4 regions of the Priestia sp. YIM B13551 genome follow, and region 1 is predicted to be linked to each of the others. Evidence: riboswitches for the same ligand, from Rfam matches in the RefSeq annotation. Region 1 holds a riboswitch; each other region holds the start of a gene.
The links. Region 1 has a riboswitch for cobalamin ahead of ACFX4N_RS01375 ((2Fe-2S) ferredoxin domain-containing protein). Riboswitches for the same ligand answer to the same signal wherever they lie in the genome.
Positions count from the first base shown of each region.

Region 2: it holds a riboswitch for cobalamin, as region 1 does, so the genes downstream of both, ACFX4N_RS19795 (ribonucleoside-diphosphate reductase subunit alpha) here and ACFX4N_RS01375 ((2Fe-2S) ferredoxin domain-containing protein) in region 1, are expected to answer to the same signal.
Region 3: it holds a riboswitch for cobalamin, as region 1 does, so the genes downstream of both, ACFX4N_RS09250 (cobyric acid synthase) here and ACFX4N_RS01375 ((2Fe-2S) ferredoxin domain-containing protein) in region 1, are expected to answer to the same signal.
Region 4: it holds a riboswitch for cobalamin, as region 1 does, so the genes downstream of both, nikA (nickel ABC transporter substrate-binding protein) here and ACFX4N_RS01375 ((2Fe-2S) ferredoxin domain-containing protein) in region 1, are expected to answer to the same signal.

Region 1 covers NZ_JBHZOX010000001.1:264,786-266,990, reverse strand. The annotation lists gene cobJ (precorrin-3B C(17)-methyltransferase) at 1-516, opposite strand, end outside; gene ACFX4N_RS01375 ((2Fe-2S) ferredoxin domain-containing protein) at 530-910, opposite strand; cobalamin riboswitch at 1,012-1,191, opposite strand; cobalamin riboswitch at 1,310-1,488, opposite strand; gene ACFX4N_RS01370 (hypothetical protein) at 1,635-1,793, opposite strand; gene ACFX4N_RS01365 (M42 family metallopeptidase) at 2,145-2,205, opposite strand, start outside.
Region 2 covers NZ_JBHZOX010000004.1:17,333-19,537, forward strand. The annotation lists gene menC (o-succinylbenzoate synthase) at 1-591, shown strand, start outside; cobalamin riboswitch at 872-1,057, shown strand; gene ACFX4N_RS19795 (ribonucleoside-diphosphate reductase subunit alpha) at 1,191-2,205, shown strand, end outside.
Region 3 covers NZ_JBHZOX010000002.1:45,434-47,638, reverse strand. The annotation lists gene ACFX4N_RS09255 (YdcF family protein) at 1-304, opposite strand, end outside; cobalamin riboswitch at 452-631, shown strand; gene ACFX4N_RS09250 (cobyric acid synthase) at 724-2,205, shown strand, end outside.
Region 4 covers NZ_JBHZOX010000008.1:102,387-104,591, forward strand. The annotation lists gene nikA (nickel ABC transporter substrate-binding protein) at 1-1,078, opposite strand, end outside; cobalamin riboswitch at 1,221-1,412, opposite strand; gene ftsZ (cell division protein FtsZ) at 1,415-2,205, opposite strand, start outside.

The DNA of each region.
Region 1 (2,205 bases):
TCTTCCGCTTTTTGGGTTGTAAAAAGCCACTACAAAATCTGCTTGTGCAGCTGCTTCAATTCTTTTTTCGATTAGCTCCCAAGGCGTAAGGTGGTCACTTAAACTAATCGTACAAGCATCGTGCATCACGGGCGCTCCAAGGAGAGATGCGCATGAATTAATAGCCGAAATGCCAGGAATTACTTCCATCTCTACGCCCGTTTCTTTTTTCCAGCCTTTTTCAATCAACACTTCATACACAAGGCCTGCCATTCCGTATACTCCTGCATCTCCGCTTGAAATGACAGCTACGGTTTTGCCCGCTTCAGCTTGCTTTACAGCTTCTTGTGCACGGCTTACTTCTTCGGTCATTCCCGTACTAATAATTTGCTGATTCGTTAACAGTCCTTGAATTAGTTCCACATAGGTTTTATAACCGATGATCATATCACTTTCTTGAATGGCTTCTCTTGCTCGCTGTGTAATATGTTCAAAGCTTCCCGGCCCAAATCCAATAACTAACAGTTTACCTTTCATGCTAGCTCCTCCTTTATGCGTTACTTTTTACTTTGTCAATTCCTTCTATGGAGTCACTGTTTTCCGGAGAAACGAAACCATTTTGATCACATTCATAAATAAGCGATTCCTTTATACTGCAGCCTCCTGCTAAATGCTCTTCGACAATTCGGTGAGCCACGGTTTCAGTGACCTGCTTGTACCAATCTCCTGAAGGATACACGATAGCTACAGGAGCATCTTTGCATCGTCCGTTACAGCGAGTACGCGTCGTATGAACCGTTTCATCCAAATCCAGTTCCGTCACTTTATTTCGAATAGCTTGCGTGGCTTCTTCTCCACCTTTTCTCATACAGCTGCTTCCATTACAAATCAATACGTGATGTTTTGTTCCATTTAAGTTCCACGTCGTCACACTCATTCGCTCCTTTACTAAAAAAAGCGCCTCTATCAATGATAGAGGCGCAGAAAATTCAAACTAAGTTTTTGCACTTCCACCTATATCCCGTAGGGTAAGCTTCGCATTAGAAAAAGGCTGGTTTCCTGACTTCGATTCATCACTTGATTGCGCCTTCCCGAATACAGTGGCATATGCAATCAGCTCTTCTTCACAGTGGCGGGTACCGCGCTGGCTTCACACCAGACTTCCCATTTAACGCAATGTGAACATTGCGCACCTTTTTTGCACGATATGTAGTTTTACGCTACGAGAAAAACCCGCTTCGCTAATATGCGAGCGGGTAAAACGTCAGAGTAAGAGTGTGCACGAATGCCACTTTAAGCCAACGTCTCCCTTCCCGCTCCCCGGAGAAATAGAAACTTCACAATAAAGACAGGTCTCCTGACTTGTGTATCATTCTACTTGAGAACCTTCCCGTGATTTTTTCACAGTGGTTATACTCGTTCGTCCACACTTACAGTTGCGGGGACAGTACTGGCATTTCACCAGTTTCCCTATTAAGCCTTCTTGGCATCTTTACTGTTGCTGTTTGATATATATGAACCTTTTAAACTATCAGAATAATAGAAGTAACTACCATATCATAGCGTACATTTTTTTTTATTTCAACTCTATTCTTTTCGGAAGATACAAGTATCTATAAAAAAACAAGAGCATAAAATCAGCTCTTGTTTTTTCATTATATAGCTACTAATGTTAAATGAGGATCATTATAATACACAACTTCTGAAAGAACTTTACAGCCATTTGTTTTGGCAAAAGCTTCTCTCGCCTGCTCTTCAGTTTCAAATTCAAACATTTTCATTTCTTTTCCAGCATATACCGTCAGTACCCACATGAAAAGATTCGCCTCCGATTATTGTAGTGATCGCTATATCCACATTATGCCGAAACCATTTCCTTTTGAAAACCCATTCTACAAAACTTGTCACAAGAAACTTTTAAAAATTTAAAAACATTTTAACTTCTGTAAGTGAACAAAATGTCCAAAAGGTTTAAGCAGTATTATACCTCTTTAAAAAGGTGCTTTTTTAACCAACTGTTGCTTCACTAGTAAAAAAATATATAGTATTTATTAAAAAAAGAAGCCGGACAGCCGGCTTCTTTTTTAGGAAAGGAAAGGACAGACATCACAATCCCGTCCTGCTCTTTGTTTTGCATAAAAATACACTAATTAAATATTCCTTTCTTAAAGCAGAACCATGTTCGACTGCACATAGTGATAAAGAAGCTTATACGTATGGTTTAAT
Region 2 (2,205 bases), on a different contig from region 1:
CTACTGAAACAAATTCGAGATGAATTTCCAAGCATTCCTCTTATGGCTGATGCCAATTCAGCCTATACGTTAAGCGATAGTGATTCATTGAAGAAACTAGATGAATTGAATTTAATGATGATCGAACAGCCGTTAAGTTCTGATGATATCCTTGATCATCGATTGTTACAAAAGCAAATGAAGACGCCGATTTGCTTAGATGAAAGTATTGTGAGCTATGAAGATGCACGTCATGCAATTGAACAAGAAAGCTGTAAGATTATCAATGTGAAAATCGGTCGAGTTGGCGGAATGTCCGTAGCAAAGCAAATTCATGATTTATGCGCCCAGCATGGTGTAAGACTTTGGGTTGGAGGAATGTTAGAAGCAGGGATTTCACGAGCTCATAATATCGCCCTTGCCACACTGCCTTCTTTCACGATACCAGGTGATATTTCTGCGTCGTCTCGCTATTGGGAAAAAGATATTATTAAGCCCGAAGTAGAGGTAGAAGCCGGAGTAATAAAGGTGAAGGGAAAACCGGGGATAGGATACGATATTGATAAAAAGTTTATCAAAACAATCACAGCATTTGAAAAAGAATACAAATAATTAAAAACCGTTTTTTTATGAAAAACGGTTTTTTTTATTGAGGTTGTCAATGTTTAGTAGAAAAATAGGACAAATTTTTTAAAAAGAGCACATTGTTCCATCAAGCGTGTCAAAACATGTTATGATGGAATAGTTTGATGAAAAAAGTCGAAGAGTTTTATCGTAAAAAACAAAATTATTTTTGAAAATAGGTTGATAGTTTTCTAAGTTGTCCTATATAATGTGTTTATAACATAACACAATATGTTGTTTTGAAATCCATAATAAAATACTATATTTTGTGTTTTCCAGTGAAAAAGGTGTCTGATAAAAAGACTTAAAAGGGAATTTGGTGAAAATCCAAAGCTGTCCCCGCAACTGTGAATGCTGATGAAATAAGGAGATCCACTGTGAGTAAACATCATGGGAAGGCCTTAAAGTAAAAAGAAGCATAAGTCAGGAGACCTGCCTTTTTTATGTCGTTTTATCTTCTTCGGGAGGTGAGAGGGTAGAGCGAGGATTGAGAAAAGACTTAGTGTCTTCTTCTATCTTCGTTCTATTCGCTCACCGAGGTACGGTGAGCGATTTTTTATTTTGAAGTGAAGAGAGGAGCCATATTTATGGTGAATACATTAAAGCCTACAATTCTACATGAATTAACTGCATATATTGAACGTTTAAAAAAAGAATTTACGCAGCTTGATTTTTCTTTGTATGAGGAAAAGGTTATTCAAACTGTTACAGTAAAGGAAAATATGACGGACGAAAAGGTTGCAAACGTACTAATTTTGGCAGCCTTAGAGCGTATTTCAATGGAAGAACCCGATTGGACGTACGTAGCGGCAGACGTCTACTTAAACGAACTATATCGAAAAGCAGCGGACAACCGAGGTTACGATAAAAAAGAGAAGTACGGTTCGTTTTATCAGCTTATTCAAGAACTAACAAAAATCGGCATTTATAATAAGCAGCTATTAAAAACATATACAGAAGAAGAAATTAATGAAATTGCTTCAGTCATTATTCCTGAACGCGATCGTTTATTTACATACATTGGATTGTTGACATTAGCAGATCGCTATTTAGCGACATCACATGATAAGCGCGTATACGAATTACCGCAAGAACGTTTTCTTATCATTGCTATGACGCTGATGTCTCAAGAAAAGAAAGAAAATCGAACAGCATTAGTAAAAGAAGCGTACTGGGCGCTTTCTAGTCTATATATGACGGTTGCCACACCAACACTTTCAAACGCAGGAAAGAGCTACGGACAGCTATCTAGCTGCTTTATTGATACGATTGATGACAGCTTACGCGGTATTTATGATAGCAATACAGATTTGGCCACGCTTAGTAAAAATGGAGGCGGAATTGGTGTCTACCTCGGTCATATTAGAAGCCGAGGAAGTGATATAAAAGGTTTTAAAGGCGTATCATCAGGAACAATTCCATGGATGAAACAGCTAAATAATACGGCTGTAAGTGTCGATCAGCTAGGTCAACGACAAGGAGCTATTGCCGTATATTTAGACGTATGGCACAAAGACATCTTTTCATTCTTAGACGCGCGTTTGAACAATGGTGACGAACGTCAGCGCACGCATGATTTATTCACTGGCGTATGTTTGCCAG
Region 3 (2,205 bases), on a different contig from region 1:
TAATTCCTTCTTTCCGCAGAAAACGATAGGCTGCCTCTGCTTCAGATATTTCTTCATCGGATCCTTTTCCGCCCGTTACGATAACTTTTGTTTGTTGATGTGCTTGTAAATAAGATAAGGCCGTCTTTACTCGTTCTTTTAAACTAGGAGACATTTGATCACCATCTACTTTAGAACCTAAAACGAGCACATAATCTGCGTTTTGTGGAACAGGCTTGTGAGCAGTTTGATACATACAAAAAGATATAATTGCTATATAAAGAACAAGAGAACCAATAAAGGTATAAATCATTTTTTTCTTCAACTGTGAGCACCTTCCTAGCTATTTCATAAGATGTTTGGAAAATAATTGTTATTATAGCATACGAGACCCAAATAAGTATAAGCACAGTAATATATAATAATAGAAGAAAATCGTTATTGTGAATGGTTATAAAATTCGTTACAATAAAGAATAAATGATTTTAAAAGTGCCTCTAAGGAGGATAATAGGGAAATCGGTGTAAATCCGGTGCAGCCCCCGCTACTGTAAATGTGGATGAACCTGCAAAGACCCACTAGTCAAACTAGGAAGGGTGCAGAAGTAAAACGAAGCATAAGCCAGGAGACCTGCTTTTAAAAACCCCTTATTTTTCGGTGGGAGAAATAAGTCAAGACAATGTGTTAATGAGCGCATGACCAAACCTTGACTTTTACAGTTAAGGTTTTTTTATGTGGTAGGGAGTGGAAAAAGTGAAAAAAGGAAAACCGCTTATGATTCAAGGAACGCACTCAGACGCTGGAAAAAGCATGATTGCTACAGCATTTTGCCGTATTTTTAAAGAAGACGGCTATCAAACTGCACCGTTTAAATCGCAAAATATGGCGCTTAATTCATACATTACAATGGATGGAAAAGAAATTGGCAGAGCGCAAGGAATTCAAGCAGAAGCAGCTGGAGTAGAAGCAACAACCAATATGAATCCTATTTTAATTAAACCAACTCGTGATCATGAATCTCAAATTGTCGTTCACGGAAAACCGCTACGTAATATGTTTGCTTTTCAGTATCGGCAAGAATTTTTTAATGAAGGTTTGAACGTTATCACGGAAGCTTATAAAGAGCTTGCCAATCATTATGATCGAATTGTGATTGAAGGCGCTGGAAGTCCTGCTGAAGTCAATTTGAACGATCGGGAACTCGTAAATATGCGCGTTGCAAAAATAGCCCAAGCGCCTGTTGTGTTAGTAGGAGATATTGATAAAGGAGGAGTTTTTGCGAGCCTAGTGGGTACTCTTCAATTGCTTCCAGATGAACACAAGTCTAGAGTTATCGGGGTGTTAATTAATAAATTCCGAGGAGATTTAGAACTTTTAAAACCAGGTTTGAAGTGGTTTGAAGAATACACGGGTGTTCCGGTTCTAGGAGTTATTCCTTATATGAACAACGTGGAAATTGACGCGGAAGATTCGTTATCACTTAGAAATTACTCAACGCTTGTGAATCCGTTAAAAGAAATTGATATTGCGGTTATCTCGTACCCGCGCATCTCAAATTTTACAGACATCGATCCTTTAAGCTTAGAAGAAGACTGTCACGTGAGGCTTGTAACCAAGCCGTCGCAATTAGGTACGCCTGATTTAATTGTTTTACCAGGAAGCAAAAATACGATTGAAGATGCTCAGTTTTTACAAGAAAGCGGCCTGGCTCTAGCCATTAATCAAGTTTTGAACACAACGAACGTTCACGTCATTGGCATCTGCGGAGGATATCAAATGCTAGGGGAGACAATTACAGACCCTGATGCAGTAGAATCTCGGATTGAATCCATTAAAGGGCTGGGCTTGCTTCCGGTGGAAACCGTTATGACAACCAGCAAAAAAACAGAAAGAGTTTCTGGGTATGTCCAGCTAGAAAGTGAAAGAGTTTCGATTGAAGGCTACGAAATTCATATGGGAAAGACGATTTCTAAGAGCACCACGGAAGCTTTTGCAGTGGTAGAGCATGAAAAAGAAGGAACGGTTAAAGACAACGTCATTGGCACGTATGTTCATGATGTGTTTCATAACGATGCTTTGCGCAGAGCTTTGCTTAATCAAATTCGTAAACATAAAAAATTGCCGCCTATTACGGACACATTCAACAGTCGCCTGCAAAAAGAGGAGTCTTTTTCAAAAGCAGCAGCATATGTGAGAGAAGCCGTAGATATGGAAAAGCTGTATCAT
Region 4 (2,205 bases), on a different contig from region 1:
CAAGAGAGAGGGATAATGGCTTTCCATTTTTGATTACTTTGCCATTTTTGAGTTGATAGCCTGCTTTCTCTAAATATTTTTTAGCATATGCTATTCCTTTTGTCTCACTAGCAGTATTATCAGCAAAAGGAAATTGGGGTAAAAATGGACCTCGAGCCGCTGCCGCTTGATTGTTCATTATGCTGCTGACAATTTCTTTCCGGTTCAGTAAGGTATCGATAGCTTTTCTTACAGTTTCGTCTTTTAATGCGTCATTGGTTTGATTATAAAGCAATAAATGAGTACGCACACTAGGTACTCCACTTACTTTGAAAGACGAATTCGCTTGTAAAGTGCTCAAGCTTTCTAAAGGCGGGCGATAAATAATATCGGCTGTCCCGGACTGAAGAGCCGCAACTCGCGCATTAGCATCTTCGTTAAATGCAAAGATCGCATTTTTCAATTTTACTTTCCCATTCCAATAATGTTCATATCTTTCTAACTTCACTTGATTTCCTTGATCGAAAGTCAAAACGTGAAATGGCCCTGTGCCAATGGGCTTCTTAGCTATACTAGAAACATCAACATCTATAATAGCTGTGTTTGGATGCACTAACTCAGAAGGAAATTTAGGCATTGGTTCTTTTAATGTAATTGTCAGCGCATGACCGTTCGCTTTCATTTCTTTAATATTTAAAGCGTTTTTCATCGCATAGCTTTGATCTATCGTTCTTTGAAGAGAAGACTTAACGGCATTTGCATCTAGCGCTTTGCCATTTTGAAACGTAATGTTCTTTCTTATCGTAAATGTCCACGTAAGACCGTTATCTTTCGTTTCCCACTTTTCAGCAAGCCAGGGCTTTATTTTTAAATCATTGCTGATTTTAACAAGCGTCTCCCCTACTCCCGCACGAACTGCTGTATAATTATCATCCGTATGAGGATCAAGCGTTGCAGATGTAAAATTAAATAAAAACGTCACACTTTTATCCGTTTTCTTTCTTTCTTTTATACTTATGCTCTCTTCATTAGGAGCGCAAGCAGTGAGGCAAAGTAACACAAGAAATATCATAGATACGAGTTTTTTATTATTTATCATTGATTTTTCCACCTTCTATTTTAATACACAAAAAAGCACTTCTAAAAAGAAGTGCTTGTCTTCACAACAAATTCAGATAAACGTATCCCTTGTTTATCCTATTTTTGGTTCTGCCAAAACACCTCCCTATCCTCGTAGGTTATTGTGTGCTGCGATTTATGGCAGGTCTCCTGGCTTCAAGTCACTGCCTTATACCGCCTTCCCGTCTCTAAATAGACAGTGGCTTTTTTGACATAAGGCTCCTTGTTACAGTGGCGGGACCGCTCCGGATTTGCACCGGATTCCCTTTTAAGGCAATTGAAAAACAATTGCCACCATAAAAGCTGGTTATTTAATTTAGTAGCGTGCTCTTGAAACTCTAGAAGTAGAAGCTGATGGTGAAACATCTTCATCATCAAATCCAGTGGCAATAACGGTTACCATCATTTCGTCCTTTAAATCTTCATTGATCACGGACCCAAAAATCATATTTAAGTCCTGATCAGAAGCAGACGTGACAATATCTGCTGCTTCCTGTACTTCGTAAAGACTCAAGCTGCTGCCGCTCGTAATGTTCAACAGCACGCCTCTTGCTCCATCAATCGATGCATCTAGCAGCGGACTAGAAATCGCTTTTTTCGCTGCTTCAATTGCCCGGTCTGATCCGGAAGCTCGTCCGATACCCATAAGCGCAAATCCTTGATTAGACATGATTGTTTTTACATCAGCAAAGTCAAGGTTAATCAGCCCCGGAACAGCGATTAAATCTGAAATACCTTGAATACCTTGGCGAAGAACATTATCTGCTTCACGGAATGCTTCAAGCATAGGCGTCTTTTTATCGACAATTTCAAGCAAGCGGTCGTTTGGAATCACAATAAGGGTATCTACCGATTCATTCATCGCAGTAATACCGCCTACTGCTTGCTTCGTACGTTTATTTCCTTCAAACTTGAACGGGCGAGTGACTACTCCAATTGTTAAAGCATTTAGTTCACGGGCAATTTGGGCAATAACCGGAGCTGCTCCAGTACCGGTTCCTCCGCCCATACCAGCTGTTACGAATACCATATCTGCGCCTTGCAGTACTTCTTGAATTTGTTCTCTGCTTTCTTCGGCTGCTTCTCTTCCCACTTCTGGATTAGCTC